One region of the Mesorhizobium sp. M0088 genome, then DNA from elsewhere that is predicted to be linked to it. Evidence: predicted binding sites of a transcription regulator. Region 1 holds the regulator's gene; each other region holds the start of a gene.
What was found. The regulator HrcA, encoded in region 1, represses chaperone genes, less so after heat shock. The targets are predictions, from matches to a motif close to GTTAGCACTCNCNNNNNGNGAGTGCTAAC.

Region 1 (3,275 bases):
GTCGCCAATCTCCCCACTTGAGGGGGAGATGGCCGGCAGGCCAGAGGGGGGCGCTCAAATTCGGCATCGAAAAACTAAGCCACCGCCATCTGCTGCAAACTCACCAACCTCTGGATGCCCTTCTTGGCCAGACCCATCAAGTCCGCGAACTGCTCTTCCGAAAAGGGCTCGCCCTCGGCGGTGCCCTGGATCTCGACGATGCCGCCCTTGCCGGTCATGACGAAATTGGCGTCGGTGCCGGCCGAAGAATCCTCGATATAGTCGAGGTCGATGACCGGCTGGCCGTCATGGATGCCGCAGGAGATCGCCGCGACATGGTCCTTCAGCACCTTGGCGACGCTGGCCATCTGGCGCGCTTCCATCCAGCGCAGGCAGTCATACAGCGCCACCCAGCCGCCGGTGATCGAGGCGGTGCGGGTGCCGCCATCGGCCTGGATGACGTCGCAGTCGACGGTGATCTGCTGCTCGCCCAGCGCCTGCAGATCAACCACGGCGCGCAGGGAGCGGCCGATCAGCCGCTGGATTTCCAGCGTGCGGCCGCCCTGCTTGCCAGCCGAAGCCTCGCGGCGCATGCGCTCGCCGGTCGAGCGCGGCAGCATGCCGTATTCCGCCGTCACCCAGCCCTTGCCCGAATTGCGCATCCAGCCCGGCACCTTCTCTTCGAGGCTGGCCGTGCACAGGACATGCGTGTCGCCGAACTTCACCAGGCATGAGCCTTCGGCATGCTTGGAGACGCCGCGCTCGAAGGAGATGGCACGCATTTCGTCGAATTGGCGTTTGGAAGGGCGCATTCAGGCTGCTTTCTTGTCATTTTTCGGAATCTTGGCCGGCTTGTAACCGCATGGGCCCCGTGGCGCAAAGGAAAATGGCCTGACGATCGGACTCAGACACCGGGTGATCTCACCAAAACACCGGGTGATCTCACACAGACACCGGGTTGCGCGGGTGCAGTGTGAGTCTGTATCCTTGGGCCGGAGGTTTTTGGCCGTATGACCAAGGCAGTCGATCCCGCTTCGCAGTCGCCCGCGCTCCAGTCGCTCGACATGCGTTCGCGCGACATCTTCCGGCGTATCGTCGACTCCTATCTAAGGGACGGCGAACCCGTGGGCTCGCGCAGCCTGTCGCGCATCCTGCCGTCTTCGCTGTCGCCGGCCACCATCCGCAACGTCATGAGCGACCTCGAGCATCTCGGCCTGATCTACGCGCCGCACATTTCGGCCGGCCGGCTGCCGACGCAGGCCGGCCTGCGTTTCTTCGTCGATGCCTTCATGGAGCTTGGCGATCTTTCCGACGAGGAGCGCCGCGCCATCGAGGCACAGGTGCGGGCGTCCGGCTCGGGCGCGACGCTGGAACACATGCTGACCGAGGCCAGCCAGATGCTGTCGGGCATGTCGCGCGGCGCCGGCCTGGTGCTGGCCGCCAAGAACGAGGTGGCGCTGAAGCACATCGAATTCATCCAGCTCGAACCGACCAAGGCGCTGGCGGTGCTGGTGTCGCAGAATGGCGACGTCGAAAACCGCGTTGTCGAGCTGCCCGCCGGCATCACCGTCTCGCAACTGCACGAGGCCTCGAATTTCCTCAACGCCCATATACGCGGCCGCACGCTGGCCGAGGCGCGGATCGAGATCGCCCGCATCAAGGAAGAAACCAGGGCCGCGCTCGACACGCTGTCGCAGGACCTGGTCGAGAAGGGGCTGGCGGTGTGGGCCGGCGCCGATAGCGGCCTGCCGGCACGGCTCATCGTGCGCGGGCGCGCCAATCTGCTCGAAAACGTCACCGCCCAGGCCGACATCGAACTGCTGCGCCATCTGTTCGAGGACATGGAGACGCAGGACGGGCTTATCCAGCTGCTCGACCTCGCCGAGGAAGGCTCGGGCGTGCGCATCTTCATCGGCTCGGAAAACAAGCTGTTTTCGCTGTCGGGCTCGTCGCTGGTGGTGGCGCCTTATCGCGACAAGGATGCCCGCGTCGTCGGCGCGCTCGGCGTCATCGGCCCGACCCGGCTGAACTACGCGCGCATCGTCCCAATGGTCGACTATACGGCGCAGCTGATTTCCCGCATGCTGCGCTGAGCTGATCCAACCGAGGAGACGATGATGGCGCTCGAAGAATTCAAGGCCCGGATCAGCCTCCTGCTGGAGGAGATGGTCAACCAGCCGGAAGACCAGCACGAGATCCAGGAGCAGTTGCGCGAAAAACTGCAGGAAATGCGCGCCATGGGCCTGCCGCTGCCGGCCGATCTCGTCGAGCTGGAAAAACGCCTCGACGACGATTTCTACGCCGCCGGGACCTGAAACGGGAAACCGGGAGCTTCCTTCACCTCATCATGTGCCGTGGAACGATCGACGAAACCGGTCGTTCCTGTTTTCACGCCAAACATTGGAGGACCGAATGATGCGTTTTGCCGGCCCCGCACTTTCCGCCGCACTGTTTCTCTCGACCGCTTCATTCGCCCAGCAGGCGGACGAGCCCGTGCTGAAAGGCGCGGACGCCTTCGGTGACTGGCGAGCGGACAAGCCGGGCACACGCCGCCTGATCGAACCGGATGATCTGCCTAAGCCCTATGCCAACAGATCGACCTCTAACAGCGCCGGCGTTGCGGACATGCCGGCAGACGCGAAGCTGCAACTGCCGCCGGGGTTCTCGGCTGAGCTGGTTGCATCGGGCATCGACAATCCACGCGTCGTGCGCGTCGCGCCGAACGGCGACCTGTTCGTCGCCGACAGCAAAGCCAACCAGGTCCGCATCTATCGCCTCGCCGAAGGCGGTGCGAGCCCTGTGCAGGACGGCATCTTTGCCGGCAGTCTCAAACGGCCCTATGGCATTGCCTTCTATCCGCCGGGCGCTGACCCGCAATGGGTCTATGTCGCCAATAGCGACAGCATCGTGCGCTTTGCCTACCGCAATGGCGACCTGAAGGCCTCCGGCGATCCGGAAACCATCGTCGGCAACATCCCGGCCAATCATCACTGGACCCGCGACATCGCCTTCTCGCCGGATGGCAAGACGCTTTATCTGTCGGTCGGCTCGGGATCGAATGTCGCCGAGCGCATGGGCAAGGAACCGAAGGGCGGCCTCGATGCCTGGGCGAAATCGCAGCCGCTCGGCGCCACATGGGGATCCGAGGACGGCCGCGCCGGCGTCCTAGCCTTCGATCCCGATGGCAAGAACGGCCGCATCCTTGCCACCGGCCTGCGCAACTGCTCGGGCATGACCGTGCAGCCGGCGACCGGCGCGCTGTGGTGCGTCGTCAACGAACGCGATGCGCTTGGCGA
Region 2 (3,275 bases), on a different contig from region 1:
AGCAATCCTGTCTTGAATTTGGCATGCAGGCGCTCGCGAAAAGAGTGCTATGGAAGGGGTGCGAGCGTAGTTGCTTCGCTTTTCCCTGACATTCGAGGCCTTTCGTGCGTGAACCGTCGCTGCTGCCCGTCTTTGGAAAACTTGGCCTCAAGGCCCCTGTCGCCTTGGCGGCGGCACCGGTCTCGTCGGCAGGTGTGCCGCACCTGCGGAAGCTTCTGGCCGTGCATGGCGGCATGGTGCTGAAACTGTCGGTCGTCGCCTGGACGGTGCTGATCCTGGGCGCCGTGTTTTTCACGATGCAAGGCTGACCGCCATGGCCAACCGCTACACGCTGCGCATGGAGCTTCCCCAGAGCTGGAGCATCATCGATGTCTTCACCGGCCAGCCTGCGGTTGTCCGGCAAAAAGTGATGGTCGGGATGGGGCCGCGCGAGGCCGAGGACATGGTCGTGCAGATGAATGTCCGCGACGTCAGACGCCGCGAAAGGGCCGAGCGCAAGACCTGATCGCGGTCAGCGCCAACTCGCCGCCATTTCAGCCGAAATCGGCCGCCGTCAGCACATACATGCTCTTGCGGGTGCGGTCATAGGCCTTCGACGCCACCTCGCGGATGGCGCTGCTCTCGGTGTCGAATGTCTGGAGATAACCGGCTTCGTCGGCAGCTGTGCCCGGCCGCATCTTGGCCATGGCGTCGGCAGCGACGGAAAACGAGATCTGGAACATGCCGTCATGGCCAACGAAACGAATGCGCTGGCCCGCTTCGTCATAGCTGCGGCTGCGGTTGGGAAAGGTGAGGCTCATGTCTTGGCCTCCGTGGCTTTCTTGGTCACCCGCTTCTTCTTCGGCGTCGGATTGAGGGCCTCGGCGACACGATCGGCCTCTTCCTTGGCCAGCCGAAGCTCCCTCAGCCTTGCCGTCTTGATTTCCCTGGCTCTTGCCTCGGACATATATTCGGCGGTCGCCTTGTTTTTCTCCGCTGTCTTCTTCTGCTTGTCGACAAAGCGGGCTTCAGCTTTTTCCATGATCGTCTGATTGCCTTCGGCCATCGAAGAAATCTCCCTTGTGCATGAAATCGTGAAAGTGAACTTGTCCGATAAATAGGCGCTCGATCGGCAAAATTCAATCTTTTGAATTATTTGACATTCTGCGGATACCACGAAACGGCCAGCCGAAATAATACTTTTGAATATTTAATATGGTCCGCGAATAATTTTTGGCACTCCTATCTATCGAGTGCCAACGCGTCTATAGAGGAGGGGCGTGGCCGCCTGTGCCGGCCCCAGAAAGAAAGTTCCCATGAAATTTCGGCCACTCCACGACCGCGTCGTCATTCGTCGCGCCGAAGGCGATATCAAATCCAAGGGCGGGATCATCATCCCCGACACTGCCAAGGAAAAGCCGCAGGAGGGCGAAGTCATCGCCGTCGGGCCTGGCGCACGCGACGAAAACGGCGCGCTTGTTCCGCTCGACGTCAAAGCCGGCGACTTCATCCTGTTCGGCAAATGGTCGGGCACCGAGGTCAAGATCGACGGCGAGGACCTTCTGATCATGAAGGAAGCCGACATCATGGGCGTCATCGACAAGAGCGAGACCGGGATCATCGACAAGGGCGAGACGGCTGCAACCGACAAGACCGTGGCCGCCAAGAAAGCTGCCTGACCTCATTTTCTCCGAACGAACTGGATAAAAATCATGTCTGCCAAGGAAATCAAATTCTCCACCGATGCGCGCGACCGCATGCTACGCGGCGTCGAGATCCTCACCAATGCGGTGAAGGTCACGCTCGGCCCCAAGGGCCGCAACGTCATCATCGACAAGGCCTATGGCGCGCCGCGCATCACCAAGGACGGCGTCACCGTCGCCAAGGAAATCGAGCTTGCCGACAAGTTCGAGAACATGGGCGCCCAGATGGTGCGCGAAGTGGCCTCGAAGACCAACGACCTCGCCGGTGACGGCACCACCACCGCCACGGTGCTGGCCGCCTCGATCCTGCGCGAAGGCGCCAAGCTGGTCGCCGCCGGCATGAACCCCATGGATTTGAAGCGCGGCATCGACCAGGCGGTTTCCGCCGTGGTCAAGGAAATCCAGGCGCGCGCCAAGAAGGTCAAGTCGTCGGCCGAGATCGCACAGGTCGGCACCATCGCCGCCAATGGCGATGCCAGCGTCGGCGAGATGATCGCCAAGGCGATGGACAAGGTCGGCAATGACGGCGTCATCACAGTCGAGGAAGCCAAGACCGCAGAGACCGAACTCGACGTCGTCGAAGGCATGCAGTTCGACCGCGGCTATCTCTCGCCCTATTTCGTCACCAATGCCGACAAGATGCGCGTCGAGCTGGAAGAGCCCTACATCCTCATCCACGAGAAGAAGCTCGGCAATCTGCAGGCGATGCTGCCGATCCTCGAAGCGGTGGTGCAGAGCGGCAGGCCGCTGCTGATCATCTCCGAGGACGTCGAGGGCGAGGCTCTGGCGACGCTGGTCGTCAACAAGCTGCGCGGCGGCCTCAAGGTCGCGGCCGTCAAGGCGCCGGGCTTCGGCGATCGCCGCAAGGCGATGCTGGAAGACATCGCCGTGCTGACATCAGGCCAGATGATCTCCGAGGACCTCGGCATCAAGCTTGAAAACGTCACCATCGAGATGCTCGGCCGCGCCAAGCGTGTGCTGATCGAGAAAGACACCACCACGATCATCGACGGTGCCGGCACCAAGGCGACGATCCAGGCGCGTGTCGCCCAGATCAAGGGCCAGATCGAAGAGACGACCTCCGACTACGACAAGGAGAAGCTGCAGGAGCGACTGGCCAAGCTCGCCGGCGGCGTTGCCGTCATCCGCGTCGGCGGCGTCACCGAGTCGGAAGTCAAGGAAAAGAAGGACCGCATCGACGATGCGCTGAACGCCACCCGCGCGGCGGTTGAAGAAGGCATCGTGCCCGGCGGCGGCGTGGCTCTGCTGCGTGCCCGCTCGGTGCTTGGCGGCCTGACCGGCGCCAATGCCGATGTCACGGCCGGTATCACGATCGTGCTTAGGGCGCTTGAAGCGCCGATCCGCCAGATCGCCGAGAATTCCGGCGTCGAGGGCTCCATCGTCGTCGGCAAGCTCACCGACAGCAAGGACCACAATCAGGGTTTTGACGCCCAGAACGAGGTCTATGTCGACATGATCAAGGCAGGCATCGTGGATCCGGCGAAAGTGGTGCGCACCGCACTGCAGGATGCCGGTTCGATCGCAGCCCTCCTGATCACCGCCGAAGCGATGATCACCGACATCCCGGCCAAG
Region 3 (3,275 bases), on a different contig from region 1:
ATGAGGCCTTCGAAGCCGTGAGTCAGATCGGAAGCGCCGGCCGCGAACATCTTGACGAGGTTTTGCGGACGGCCGGGAGTCTTGTTTGCGTCGAGGAGGACGGCCCTGCCCTCATGCATGACGAAATCGAATTTTCCATAGTCAAAGCCGAGTTCACGCCGACGCTCACGCAATTCGTCGGGCACCGGGACAGGCTCGCGCCGGATCGTCTCCGATGCCTTGACCAGGCCGTTCGGGGAGACGTAGCGGGTGCAGCGCTCGCGCTCTCCGCAAAACACCCAGAAACGAACAGCAAAACCGTCGGGTTCTCTCTCCGGAATGAACTTTTCCACGACGAGATCGTCGCAATCAAAGACGCCATCTGGAACGTCGCCGAGAGATCCATGGACCTCATAAGGATGCAAGGCTGGCAAGCGCGGAAACGGCTGCTGTTTCCCGGCACGCTCGGATCGCCGGTTGAGGAGCGTCTCCGGAATACCCCGATTGTTGAGATTGCTTTTGACGATCACCTGACCTTGCCAGCTGTCGGTTCTGTCGACCAATGCGCCGCTGATCCGCCGCTTGGAGATGTCGGCGGCGCCGATGTTGAGGCAGAAGGCAAAACTCCGGGCGTAGTCGACATAGTCCGTGGGCGTCACCGTGGCATCGACATGCAATACCGCCATATCGGCGCTGACCGGCTTCGACAGGCCTTGCTGAACCTGAACCGAGTGGCCGCGCCTTTTCAATTCCGCAAGAATGTCGAACAGCATGTATGGGCTGCTCCTGCGCAGCAGGATGTCGCGCCTGCCCAGGAACCTGTCATGCTCGTGCGTTATCACAACGATGCGCGCCACTATCTACCTCTTGGACTGTCTGTAAATTCTTGAAATGTCTTGGCTTGTCCGACGACCTCTATTAAGCCCCGGCGGGTATCCAAATCCAGGCGTCCAGGGGCCAATAAATTGCATGACAAATCATTGGGACGATTACCACCGCCATTGGAAACTTCTGGAAGCGCCGCTCCGGCCAACAGCGGAAACCGTCGCTATATTCGATCGCGAACTTGATCTCGGAAATGCCGATGTCCTCCTCTTGGGGGTGACCCCGGAATTGGCAATTCTGGGCAAGTCGATGTTGGCGGTCGACCAGTCGGCGGCCATGATTTCCGGCGTATGGGCCGGCGATGACGGCTCGCGAAGGGCAATCGCCGGCAACTGGCTTAACCTGCCCGTGGATCACGCAAGCATCGACGCCGTCATCGGCGACGGATGCCTGTCGGCGGTCGATTCCCAGGCGGCGCGCAGTTCGTTGTTTGGCGAGGTCGCCAGGGTGCTGAAGCCTGGCAGGCGCGCAGCGATCCGCGTCTTCGCACGACCGGAAACGGCAGATGATCTGCGCGGGATCGAAGCTCTGGTTCTGGCCGGCGGGGTCGAGAATTTCCACGCGCTCAAATGGCGGATCGCGATGGCGTCCACGACGAACGACCCCGATTTCGCCATCAAGGTGGCAACGATCCGCGATACGTTCGGCAGACTGTTCCCAGACCGCGAAGCTCTTGCCGCAAGGACGGGGTGGAGCATGAGCTCGATCAACACGATCGACGTCTATGCCGGCTCGGACATAGGCTACAGTTTCGCGACGCTGGCCACGCTGATCGAAGAGGCCGCCAACTGGTTCGGCGAGGTGCGCGTCGTGCCGAGCGGCAGCTATCCGTTGGCCGAACGGTGCCCGCTTATGGTACTCGGTTCGGCCAGGCACCGGTAAGTTCATCATCATGCCGCCAAGAGGCGCTCCAATCGCCTTGACTCCGGCGCGCCGCCAGCCTATTTCAGCGCCACGTTAGCACTCGCCTTTGGTGAGTGCTAACCACATGTCCGGCGCCGCCGGATGGAGGAACTGTTTCTCACCGTTCTCATCGAGGAAGAAAAAATGGCAAAGTCGAAGTTCCGCCCGCTTCATGACCGCGTGGTCGTTCGCCGGGTCGAATCCGAATCCAAGACCGCTGGCGGGATCATCATCCCCGACACGGCAAAGGAAAAGCCGCAGGAAGGCGAGATCATCGCTGTCGGCTCCGGCGCTCGTGACGAAGCTGGCAAGCTGGTCCCGCTGGACGTCAAGGCCGGCGACCGCATCCTGTTCGGCAAGTGGTCGGGCACCGAAGTCAAGCTCAATGGCGAAGACCTTCTGATCATGAAGGAATCCGACATCATGGGCATCATCGGCTGATATCAGGCCTTTCCCCGTCAACTGAATTCCCGGGCTCGATCAAAGCCCCTGCCAGGAGCTAAAAATGGCTGCCAAAGACGTAAAATTCTCCCGTGATGCCCGCGAGCGCATGCTGCGCGGCGTCAACATCCTCGCCGACGCGGTGAAGGTCACGCTCGGCCCCAAGGGCCGCAACGTCGTCATCGACAAGTCGTTCGGCGCCCCGCGCATCACCAAGGACGGCGTTACCGTCGCCAAGGAAATCGAGCTTGAAGACAAGTTCGAGAACATGGGCGCGCAGATGGTCCGCGAAGTTGCTTCGAAGACCAACGACATCGCCGGCGACGGCACCACGACCGCAACCGTTCTGGCACAGTCGATCGTCCAGGAAGGCCACAAGGCCGTTGCCGCCGGCATGAACCCGATGGACCTGAAGCGCGGCATCGATCTGGCCGTGACCGAAGTCGTCGGCGCGCTCGGCAAGGCTGCCAAGAAGATCAAGACCTCCGAGGAAGTCGCCCAGGTCGGCACGATCTCGGCCAATGGCGACGAGTCGGTCGGCAAGATGATCGCGGAAGCGATGCAGAAGGTCGGCAACGAAGGCGTCATCACGGTTGAGGAAGCCAAGACCGCCGAGACCGAACTCGAAGTCGTCGAAGGCATGCAGTTCGACCGCGGCTATCTCTCGCCCTACTTCGTCACCAACGCCGACAAGATGGTTGCCGAGCTCGAGGACGTCTACATCCTCCTGCACGAGAAGAAGCTGTCCAACCTTCAGGCCATGCTGCCGGTTCTCGAAGCCGTCGTGCAGACCTCGAAGCCGCTGCTCATCATCTCGGAAGACGTCGAAGGCGAGGCTTTGGCCACGCTGGTCGTCAACAAGCTGCGTGGCGGCCTGAAGATCGCTGCCGTCAAGGCGCCGGGCTTCGGTGATCGCCGCAAGGCCATGCTGGAAGACATCGCCATCCTCACCGGTGGCCAGGTCATCTCGGAAGACCTCGGCATCAAGCTCGAGAACGTCGGCCTCAACATGCTCGGCCGCGCCAAGAAGGTGTCGATCTCCAAGGAGAACACCACCATCGTCGACG

Region 2: a site for HrcA is predicted at 1,212-1,240, ahead of NKJ67_RS09740 (co-chaperone GroES). Genes of this name have one in related genera too.
Region 3: a site for HrcA is predicted at 1,821-1,849, ahead of groES (co-chaperone GroES). Genes of this name have one in related genera too.

Annotation. Positions count from the first base shown of each region.
Region 1 covers NZ_JAMYUI010000014.1:101,181-104,455, reverse strand. Annotated here, with positions in the region: gene rph (ribonuclease PH) at 75-791, opposite strand; gene hrcA (heat-inducible transcriptional repressor HrcA) at 990-2,072, shown strand; gene NKJ67_RS18225 (hypothetical protein) at 2,097-2,294, shown strand; gene NKJ67_RS18220 (PQQ-dependent sugar dehydrogenase) at 2,392-3,275, shown strand, end outside.
Region 2 covers NZ_JAMYUI010000006.1:208,146-211,420, forward strand. Annotated here, with positions in the region: gene NKJ67_RS09720 (hypothetical protein) at 105-308, shown strand; gene NKJ67_RS09725 (hypothetical protein) at 314-505, shown strand; gene NKJ67_RS09730 (DUF1488 family protein) at 534-800, opposite strand; gene NKJ67_RS09735 (hypothetical protein) at 797-1,045, opposite strand; gene NKJ67_RS09740 (co-chaperone GroES) at 1,296-1,658, shown strand; gene groL (chaperonin GroEL) at 1,692-3,275, shown strand, end outside.
Region 3 covers NZ_JAMYUI010000021.1:128,240-131,514, forward strand. Annotated here, with positions in the region: gene NKJ67_RS24310 (ATP-grasp domain-containing protein) at 1-836, opposite strand, end outside; gene NKJ67_RS24315 (class I SAM-dependent methyltransferase) at 949-1,746, shown strand; gene groES (co-chaperone GroES) at 1,912-2,208, shown strand; gene groL (chaperonin GroEL) at 2,273-3,275, shown strand, end outside.